Regions from separate parts of the Ruegeria sp. CDSB136 genome, predicted to be linked through region 1. Evidence: riboswitches for the same ligand, from Rfam matches in the RefSeq annotation. Region 1 holds a riboswitch; the other holds the start of a gene.
What was found. Region 1 has a riboswitch for thiamine pyrophosphate ahead of thiD (bifunctional hydroxymethylpyrimidine kinase/phosphomethylpyrimidine kinase). Riboswitches for the same ligand answer to the same signal wherever they lie in the genome.
Positions count from the first base shown of each region.

Region 2: linked by a shared signal. The riboswitch ahead of thiB (thiamine ABC transporter substrate binding subunit) and the one ahead of thiD (bifunctional hydroxymethylpyrimidine kinase/phosphomethylpyrimidine kinase) in region 1 are both predicted to bind thiamine pyrophosphate.

Region 1 covers NZ_JBXWOP010000014.1:83,545-87,753, forward strand. Annotated here, with positions in the region: gene dnaK (molecular chaperone DnaK) at 1-74, shown strand, start outside; gene dnaJ (molecular chaperone DnaJ) at 149-1,294, shown strand; TPP riboswitch at 1,555-1,661, shown strand; gene thiD (bifunctional hydroxymethylpyrimidine kinase/phosphomethylpyrimidine kinase) at 1,707-2,510, shown strand; gene AC2FIR_RS15585 (FAD-dependent oxidoreductase) at 2,507-3,484, shown strand; gene thiS (sulfur carrier protein ThiS) at 3,468-3,662, shown strand; gene AC2FIR_RS15595 (thiazole synthase) at 3,664-4,209, shown strand, end outside.
Region 2 covers NZ_JBXWOP010000021.1:13,956-18,164, forward strand. Annotated here, with positions in the region: gene AC2FIR_RS19880 (thiamine ABC transporter ATP-binding protein) at 1-59, opposite strand, end outside; gene AC2FIR_RS19885 (thiamine/thiamine pyrophosphate ABC transporter permease ThiP) at 46-1,593, opposite strand; gene thiB (thiamine ABC transporter substrate binding subunit) at 1,569-2,549, opposite strand; TPP riboswitch at 2,582-2,686, opposite strand; gene AC2FIR_RS19895 (LysR family transcriptional regulator) at 2,772-3,662, opposite strand; gene AC2FIR_RS19900 (trimethylamine methyltransferase family protein) at 3,778-4,209, shown strand, end outside.

The DNA of each region.
Region 1 (4,209 bases):
CGGACGCCGCTCCGGGTGATGACGATATTGTCGACGCCGAGTTCGAAGATCTGGACGACGACAAGCGTAACTAACGGGTAACCGGGCCAATTCGGGCCGGTCCGGATACCGGGCCGGCCCGTTTACGTTGAGGCAGAAGGAAACACTGATGTCAAAACGCGACTATTACGATGTACTCGGCGTGTCCAAGGGTGCATCGGCGGACGAGATCAAGAAAGGTTTTCGCAGGAAAGCCAAAGAGTTGCATCCCGACCGCAACAAGGACAACCCGGAAGCCGAGGCGCAGTTCAAGGAAGCGAACGAAGCCTATGACGTTCTGAAAGACGCAGAACGCAAGGCTGCCTATGACCGTTTTGGCCATGCCGCCTTTGAAAACGGCTTGGGTGGCGGCGGCCGACCCGGCGGTGGCTTTGGTCAGGGCGATTTCTCCAGCGCGTTTTCAGACGTGTTCGACGACCTGTTCGGCGATTTCATGGGTGGCCAGCGCGGTGGCGGTGGCCGTCGTGCAGCGCGCGGTTCCGACCTGCGTTACAACCTGCGCGTCTCGCTGGAAGAGGCGTTTGCGGGCCTGCAAAAAACCATCAACGTGCCCGCTGCCGTGGCCTGTTCGGCCTGTGATGGATCGGGCGCTGAAAGCGGCGTTGAACCGACCACCTGCCCGACCTGTTCGGGTATGGGCAAGGTCCGCGCGCAACAGGGCTTTTTCACCGTTGAACGCACCTGTCCGACCTGCTCGGGATTGGGTCAGATCATCAAGAATCCCTGCAAATCCTGCGGCGGCGCGGGTCGGGTGGAAAAAGAACGGGCGCTGTCCGTCAATATTCCAGCCGGTGTCGAAACCGGAACCCGCATCCGTCTGGCGGGTGAGGGTGAGGCCGGAATGCGTGGTGGCCCCCCGGGCGATTTGTATATCTTTGTCGAAGTGTCCGATCACAAGCTGTTTGAGCGCGACAGCATAAACCTCTATTGCCGCGTGCCGGTCAGCATGGCCAAGGCCGCTCTGGGTGGTTCGATCGAAGTGCCCACCATCGATGGCGGTCGTGGCCGGGTGCAGATCCCGGCAGGTAGCCAGTCGGGCCGCCAGATGCGTTTGCGTGGCAAGGGAATGCCCGCCCTGCGTGGCGCTGGCGTGGGTGACATGTTCATCGAACTGGCTGTGGAAACACCGGTCAACCTGACCAGTCGCCAGAAAGAACTGCTGCGTGAGTTTGACGATCTGGGAGAGGACAACCACCCGGAATCAAAAAGCTTTTTCTCGTCGGTCAAGTCCTTCTGGGATGGCATGAAAAGCTAAGGGAACCGCATTCCCAATCAAAGCCGCCCGGTTTCGGGCGGCTTTTTTTGTAGGGGGCGCTGCCCCCGCCGCCCTTTGGGCGCCTCCCCCGGGATATTTGGAGCCAGATGAACAAGGGATCTTTCCTTCATCTGGCCAAAAATATCCCGGAGCGCGAGGCAGAGCCTCGCAAATACTTTTGGCCTTACCCAAGGGATCAGGGTGGCCATAAAACAGATCAAATTCAGTCTTGTATTTTTCTGATGTGCCTGTGATTGTCCGGGCAACCGTTGGGGTGCCCTGATCGAAGGGCTGAGAGGCGTTAATGCGCTAACCCATCGAACCTGATCCGGGCAATACCGGCGTAGGGAACGGTCTCAGATTGTCAGACGTTTTCCATGCGCGCGTTGCCCAATTTTGATGGAGCAACGATATGACGCCTATTGCGCTGACAATTGCAGGCTCGGACAGTGGCGGTGGGGCCGGAATTCAGGCTGACATCAAGGCAATGTCTGCCTTGGGGGTTTATTGTGCCAGCGTGATCACCGCCGTGACCGCGCAAAACACACGGGCCGTTACCGCCGTTCACGGGATCCCGCTGAATACTGTCGCCGCACAGATCGATGCCGTTCTGTCTGATCTGAGCGTGAGCGCCGTCAAGATTGGCATGTTGGCGACACCGGAGATCATCCGATGTGTTGCAAACAGCCTTGCAGCGTTTCGTGGTCCCATCGTTCTGGACCCTGTGATGATCGCCAAATCCGGCGATGCCCTGTTGACGGAAGACTCGGTTGAGACATTACGGGCGGTGCTCGTGCCCATAGCCACGCTATTGACGCCGAACTTGCCCGAGGCCGGACGCCTTCTGGATTGCCCGGCTGCGGAGACGCCGGATCAGATGGTAAAACAGGGGCTTGCCTTGTGTGACATGGGCGCAGGTTCCGTTCTGATGAAGGGCGGGCATGGATCCGGCGACATTTGCCGTGATCTCTTGATCGACGCTTCGGGCTTGGTGGCAGAGTTCACGGCACCGCGCCGAAATACCAAAAACACGCATGGCACTGGCTGCACATTGTCTGCGTCAATTGCTGCCGGGCTGGCGCTGGGAAAACCGCTGATGACGGCCGTTGCAGATGCGCACAGCTATCTGCAAGGCGCGATAGCCCGGTCCGATGATCTGGACATCGGTCGCGGGCATGGGCCAGTTCATCATTTTCATCAGCATTGGCCCGCATGACTGTCTGGTCGGTCATAGGTGCCGGAGTAGCCGGTCTGACTGTTGCCACCGAGCTGGTATCGCGCGGCGCTGACGTGCAGATATTCGACCCGGCAGGTGCGCCGGGTCCACATGGCTGTTCCTGGTGGGCGGGTGGCATGCTTGCCCCCTGGTGTGAATACGAAAATGCCGAGGAGCCGGTTCTGCGGCTTGGACAAACAGCGATTGACTGGTGGGCCGCCAGAACGCAGGTGCATCGTTGCGGAACGCTGGTTGTTGCGGATTCGCGCGACCTACCGGATCTGCGCCGCTTTGCACGCCGAACGGATGGGTATTCAGAAATCGGAGGTGGAAAAATCTCCAATTTAGAGCCTGACATGAGCAATTTCGGTAACGGTCTCTTCTTCCGGGCAGAGGCCCATCTTGATCCCCGGCAAGCGTTGCGGGACCTCTACAGTCACCTCAGGGACAGAGGTGTGCCCTTTCACCGTAAACTGGCCCCTTCCCGGTTGGAGAATGCGATCGATTGCCGGGGGTTGCACGCGCGTGAGATCTTGCATGATCTGCGTGGCGTCAAAGGCGAGATGCTAGTGATCCGCTGCCCGGATGTCACGCTCTCTCGCCCTGTGCGACTGCTGCACCCGCGCATGCCGCTTTATGTCGTCCCGCGGGGTGACGGGGTCTACATGCTGGGCGCAACGATGATCGAATCCGAGGACAGCGGCCGGATTACTGCCCGCTCGATGTTGGAGCTTCTCAGTGCGGCTTATGCGCTGAACCCGGCCTTTGGTGAGGCTGAGATCCTGGAAATCGGTGTCGATCTTCGCCCCGCTTTTCTCGACAACCTGCCTCGCATCCGCCGGTTGGGTCGAACGATCTATGCCAATGGCCTGTATCGCCATGGCTACTTGCTTGCGCCCGCGTTGGCACAGGGCGTCGCCGATCTGGCGCTGGAAAACAAACATTCGGAGATGGTCGATGAAGATCGTGCTTAATGGCGAGGCGCGCGAAAGCCGCGCAGAAACCCTGTCAGATTTGCTGGCGGAATGTGGATTCTCGGGCTGCGTAGCTACCGCTGTGAATGAACAGTTCGTCCCTTCAAGCCTTCGACTGGCACTAAAACTCGAAGATGGTGACCGGGTCGAAGTTGTCGCCCCGATGCAGGGGGGCTGACGTGAAGACCTTTTACGGCACAGAACTGCCCAATCCGCTGATGCTGGGCACGGCGCAGTATCCCAGTCCGGCCATTCTGGAACACGCGTTTCGCCTCAGCGGGGCCGGTGTTGCCACGGTATCCCTGCGCCGTGAAGGCGCGGGTGGGGCCGGGCAGAGCTTTTGGCGGATGATCCGCGACCTGGGTGTCATTGTCCTGCCCAACACCGCCGGATGCCACACGGTGAAAGAGGCTGTGACAACCGCCCAGATGGCGCGCGAGGTTTTTCAGACCAATTGGATCAAGCTGGAACTGATCGGTCATACCGACAGCCTGCAACCGGATGTGTTTCAACTGGTCGAAGCCGCCCGCATCCTGACGGAAGATGGATTTCAGGTCTTTCCCTACACAACGGACGATCTGATCGTCGGCGAACGCCTGTTGCAGGCGGGTTGCGAGGTTCTGATGCCGTGGGGCGCGCCCATCGGGTCCGGGCGCGGTCTGAACAACGAATATGCGCTGCGGGCGCTGCGGGCTGCGTTTCCCGATGTACCGCTTGTCATTGAT
Region 2 (4,209 bases), on a different contig from region 1:
AGGTTCGCGCGTAATACGAAATCGCCATTTGAAATCGCACAGCCATCAAGCTTCAGCATGCCAGCGCCCTCCTCGATCCAAAAGCCAGAATGCCCCCATCGAAAGCGCCAGCAGCAACAGGGCGCCACCGGCCGCTGCCTCCATCTGATAGGCTCCCATCAGCCGGTAAACCTGAAGCGGAAGCGTAGCAATTTGTGCATCGGCAAATAGCGCGATGACCCCCAGATCCCCCATGGACAGTGCCGCCGCCAGACCCGCGGCAAATCCGATTTGCGGTCGCAGGCGGGGCAGCAGAATGCGTGTCACAAAACTCCATCTGCTCATATCCAGTGACAGTGCCAGACGACCGTATTGCGCAACAACCTCGCGCGTCGATGGAACAAGTATCCTCAGGGCAAAGGGCAACGCCATGACGGCATTCACCAGAGCCGTTACAGGCAGGGCCAGAACAGTAGGGTTGGCAAGTGGGCGGATCAGGATGAACAGCCCGGTGCCGATGACCAGAGGTGACGCTGCCAATCCAAGAATACCGCAGAGTTCGACGATCCCGTATCGCCCGGTTGCAACCGTCATCGCCATCGGCAAGGCCAGAAGCAGCAGAACGACGGTGCTGGCTGCCGCGACCAAAACGGATATCAAGGCCGCCCGGTACACCAGCACCGATATCTCGAACACTCCCGAAAGTCCGGAGATCACGACCGAGGTCAACGGCAGCAGGAGAAAGACCGCCGCTGCGCTGATCCAGAAGGCATCAAACGCCCGCGTCCCTTCATCCCAGCGTCGGATGGAACGATCCAGCCCGGCACCAAACCCGTCACCCCTGGAGAACCTGAGCGCTGCCAGGGCCGCAGTCGCGGTCAGAACCAGCTGCACCCCGGACAGAAGCGCGGCGCGACCCAAGTTGAAATCATAGGTAAAGGCCTGGTAAATCGCGAGTTCTATCGTGGTCGCGCGTGGTCCACCACCCAAAGTCAGGGCAACTGCAAAACTGGTCAGGCAAATGGCAAAAACAACGGCCAGAACACCGGGCAGGATACGCGCCAGCATAGGCATTTCGATCAGCCGGAACATGGCCCATCCGTTGCAACCCAACTGGGCGGCCAATCGAAACCTTTCGGACGGAATCTCCTGCCACCCCTGCAAGATCAGACGCGTGGCCAAGGGGAGATTGAAAAAGACATGCGCCAGAACCACGCCATGCAGCCCGTAGATACGGATCGGCGGTAGCCCAAAAACCGCTAGAACGTCTGAAATCCAGCCCGCTCGGCCGAAAACCTGCAGCAAGCCGATGATGGCGACAATGACCGGCAAAATGAACGGCGCCCCCAGCAGCGCGATCAGAACCGCCCGCCCGCGAAAACGCCGCCGGGCCAGCGCGCGGGCGACAGGAACGGCAAGCCCTGCACTGAAAATGGCGGACAACACCGCCTGAACCAGCGTGAACCGAAGGGCTGACCAATCGGCCGGTCCGAACCCACTTGCGGAGTCGGCGCGCAGGGCAACTGCGGCGAACGTACCAAGAATAAGCACGGCAATCAGTGTCGCCGCGCCAATACCCGGCGTCGGATTTACTGGCTGAGCGCGCCCAGCCATTCCGCCAACGCCTCGTCCCGCACGGCTGCCGCCTGATCAGAATCCAGCAGCAAAGATTTTTCCGGTACGGTCAGTGTATCAAACCCTTCGGGCAGGCCCGCCGCAGGCGTTACCGCCGGATACATCCAGTTGGTTGTCGGAATGATCTGCTGAAAAGCGTCCGAAACCATGAACTGCAAAAACTGGTCCGCCAGTTCAGGCTGATTGGTTCCGGCCAGTTTCCCGGCTACTTCGACCTGCATATAGTGACCTTCGTCAAATGCCGCCGCCGCCTTGCTTGCATCTTCTTCAGCGATCAGGTGATAGGCAGGTGATGTGGTGTAACTGAGAACCATGTCAGCCTCACCCTCAAGAAACAGTCCATACGCCTCGGACCAGCCCTTGGTGACGGTCACGATATTATCAGCCAGTCCTGCCCAGATTTCGGGGGCTTCGTCACCATAGGCGGCTTTGACCCACAGCAACAGGCCAAGCCCTGGTGTGGATGAACGCGGATCCTGAATGATGATTTTGGTATCACCGTCGGCCAGCTCACGGAAATTGGCCGGTGCTGCTGCGTCGGCATTATGGACAAACGCGAAATACCCCCAGTCGTAAGGCGCGAATACGTCATCGTTCCATTCTACGGGCAAAGTGTATTCGGCGCTGACCGAACTGGGCGCAAACAGGCCGGTTTCCTTTGCTGCCGCAATCAGGTTTGTGTCCAGACCCAAGACGACGTCTGCATCCGAGTTTTCACCTTCCAGACGGATGCGCGACAACAGGGCGGCACCGTCTTCCACTCCAACAAGGTTCAGTTCGCAGTCGCAGACCGCTTCGAATGCTTCCTTGACCTGCGGACCCGGACCCCAATCCGAGACGAAGCTGTCATAAGTAAAAACGGTCAGCTGAGGTTTGTCGGCGGCGATAGCCGAAGTCGCGCTCAGAATTCCCGCAGCAATCAGCAGATGTTTCATGTCATCCTCCATTGCGGCGAGAGGGCAAGGGTGGATGAAACCGTCACCTTTCCCTCCGCCGGTTCTAGCCGGTTCAGGTTCAACGGGTTCGCTATGGGCGTCTCAGCGCGGCATTCCGCGCACCCCGAGGTGAGGCCGTGATTAGGGTGATGTCGAAACAATTTCAACCAAATTCGCCCTTCACGCTTCACTGGCATGAAGGATGCTTCTCAACTGGCGGGATCAGGGCAGATCAGCCTGCGAGCCCAGGCTTTGAACCTGCAGCCATTCAATCGCGGCCCGGGTCTCGCGTCGCGATCGGCCAAGTCCTGTGCTCTCGACGAAGTAACCATGAGTGGGTGTTATTTTTTCATCAAACAGACGCACGACGCGACCTTCGGCCAGATCCTGATCGATCAAGGGCAGCCAGCCGACAATCGCGCCCTGCCCTTCTGCGGCACCCCGCAGCAGAACATTGGCATCTTCAAAGATCGGACCACGCAAAGGGCCATCAACCGGGACATTCATCGCCCGGAACCAGTCGAGCCAACCCCAGTGGTTCCTTTGATGCAACAGCGGACAGTGCAACAGGTCTTGGGGCTCATTCACCGGGCCGTGCTTCATGACAAATGCCTCCGACGCTATGGCAACGGGGGCAAGCTCGATCAGCTTGATCGCATTTTCGGGCATCTCGGCCATTCGTTCCCAGCGGATCACGATGTCGATGTTTGCCCTGTTCAGCGTGCCGGGTTGATAAGAAGGAACCACCTCCAGCTCGATCTCGGGGTGGTCGTCCCAAAAATCACCGATCCGGGGCATCAGCCAGCGGGCAGTGAAAATCGGCCCCGCAGCAAGTCGGACCACCTTGCGGGAGCTGCGGCGAACCGAACGCACCGCGTCATTCAGAACTTCAAATGCCTGAGCCGTTGCTGCCGCCAGACGCTTGCCATCTTCCGTCAACGCGACCTCGCGCCCGGCCCGTTCAAACAGCTTGACACCCAGCTGCTCTTCCAGCCCTCGAATGTGATGGCTGATCGCCGTGGGTGTGACTGACAGTTTCTCGGCCGCAATTCGAAAACTGCCCTGGCGGGCGGCTGCATCGAAGGCGCGAAGGGCGGGAAGAGAGGCGGTCACGAATTTCCCTAATGTAAGTTTTACTCATCAATTGCTGAGAAAACGGCTTTTGTAAACAAGCCCTATGGCTGTGTAGGCTGACTTTGAATGAAGCTGAGCTCATGACAATAGGCCGATGTCTACGCGCCGGCGCGGTCGCAAGGACCGTCTGACACAAGATAACAGCGACGAGGCCAGCCCTGCGGTATGGCCGGGTGTGGTTGGCGGGTGCCTGAAACCGCTGTCCCCTAATGAAGTCGCTCAGACCGAGGAAGCCGCATTACTGCTGCTTGAGACTCTCGGACTAAGTCAGCCGACCCCATCCATGGTCGACAAAGTAACGGCAGCGGGCGGGACGCTGGGCGATGACGGACGATTGTTGTTTCCGCGCGCCCTTGTGCGCAAGTCGATCAAGCAGGCAAGGCGGAACTTTGTCCTTTGCGGGCAGGTTCCTGAAAACGATCTGCGGATAGAAGGCACGCGGGTCCATATGTCCACCGGCGGCGCCGCGCCGGGTGTCTTCGACATCGATACGGGCCACTACCGCCCTTCAACCCTGACCGACCTG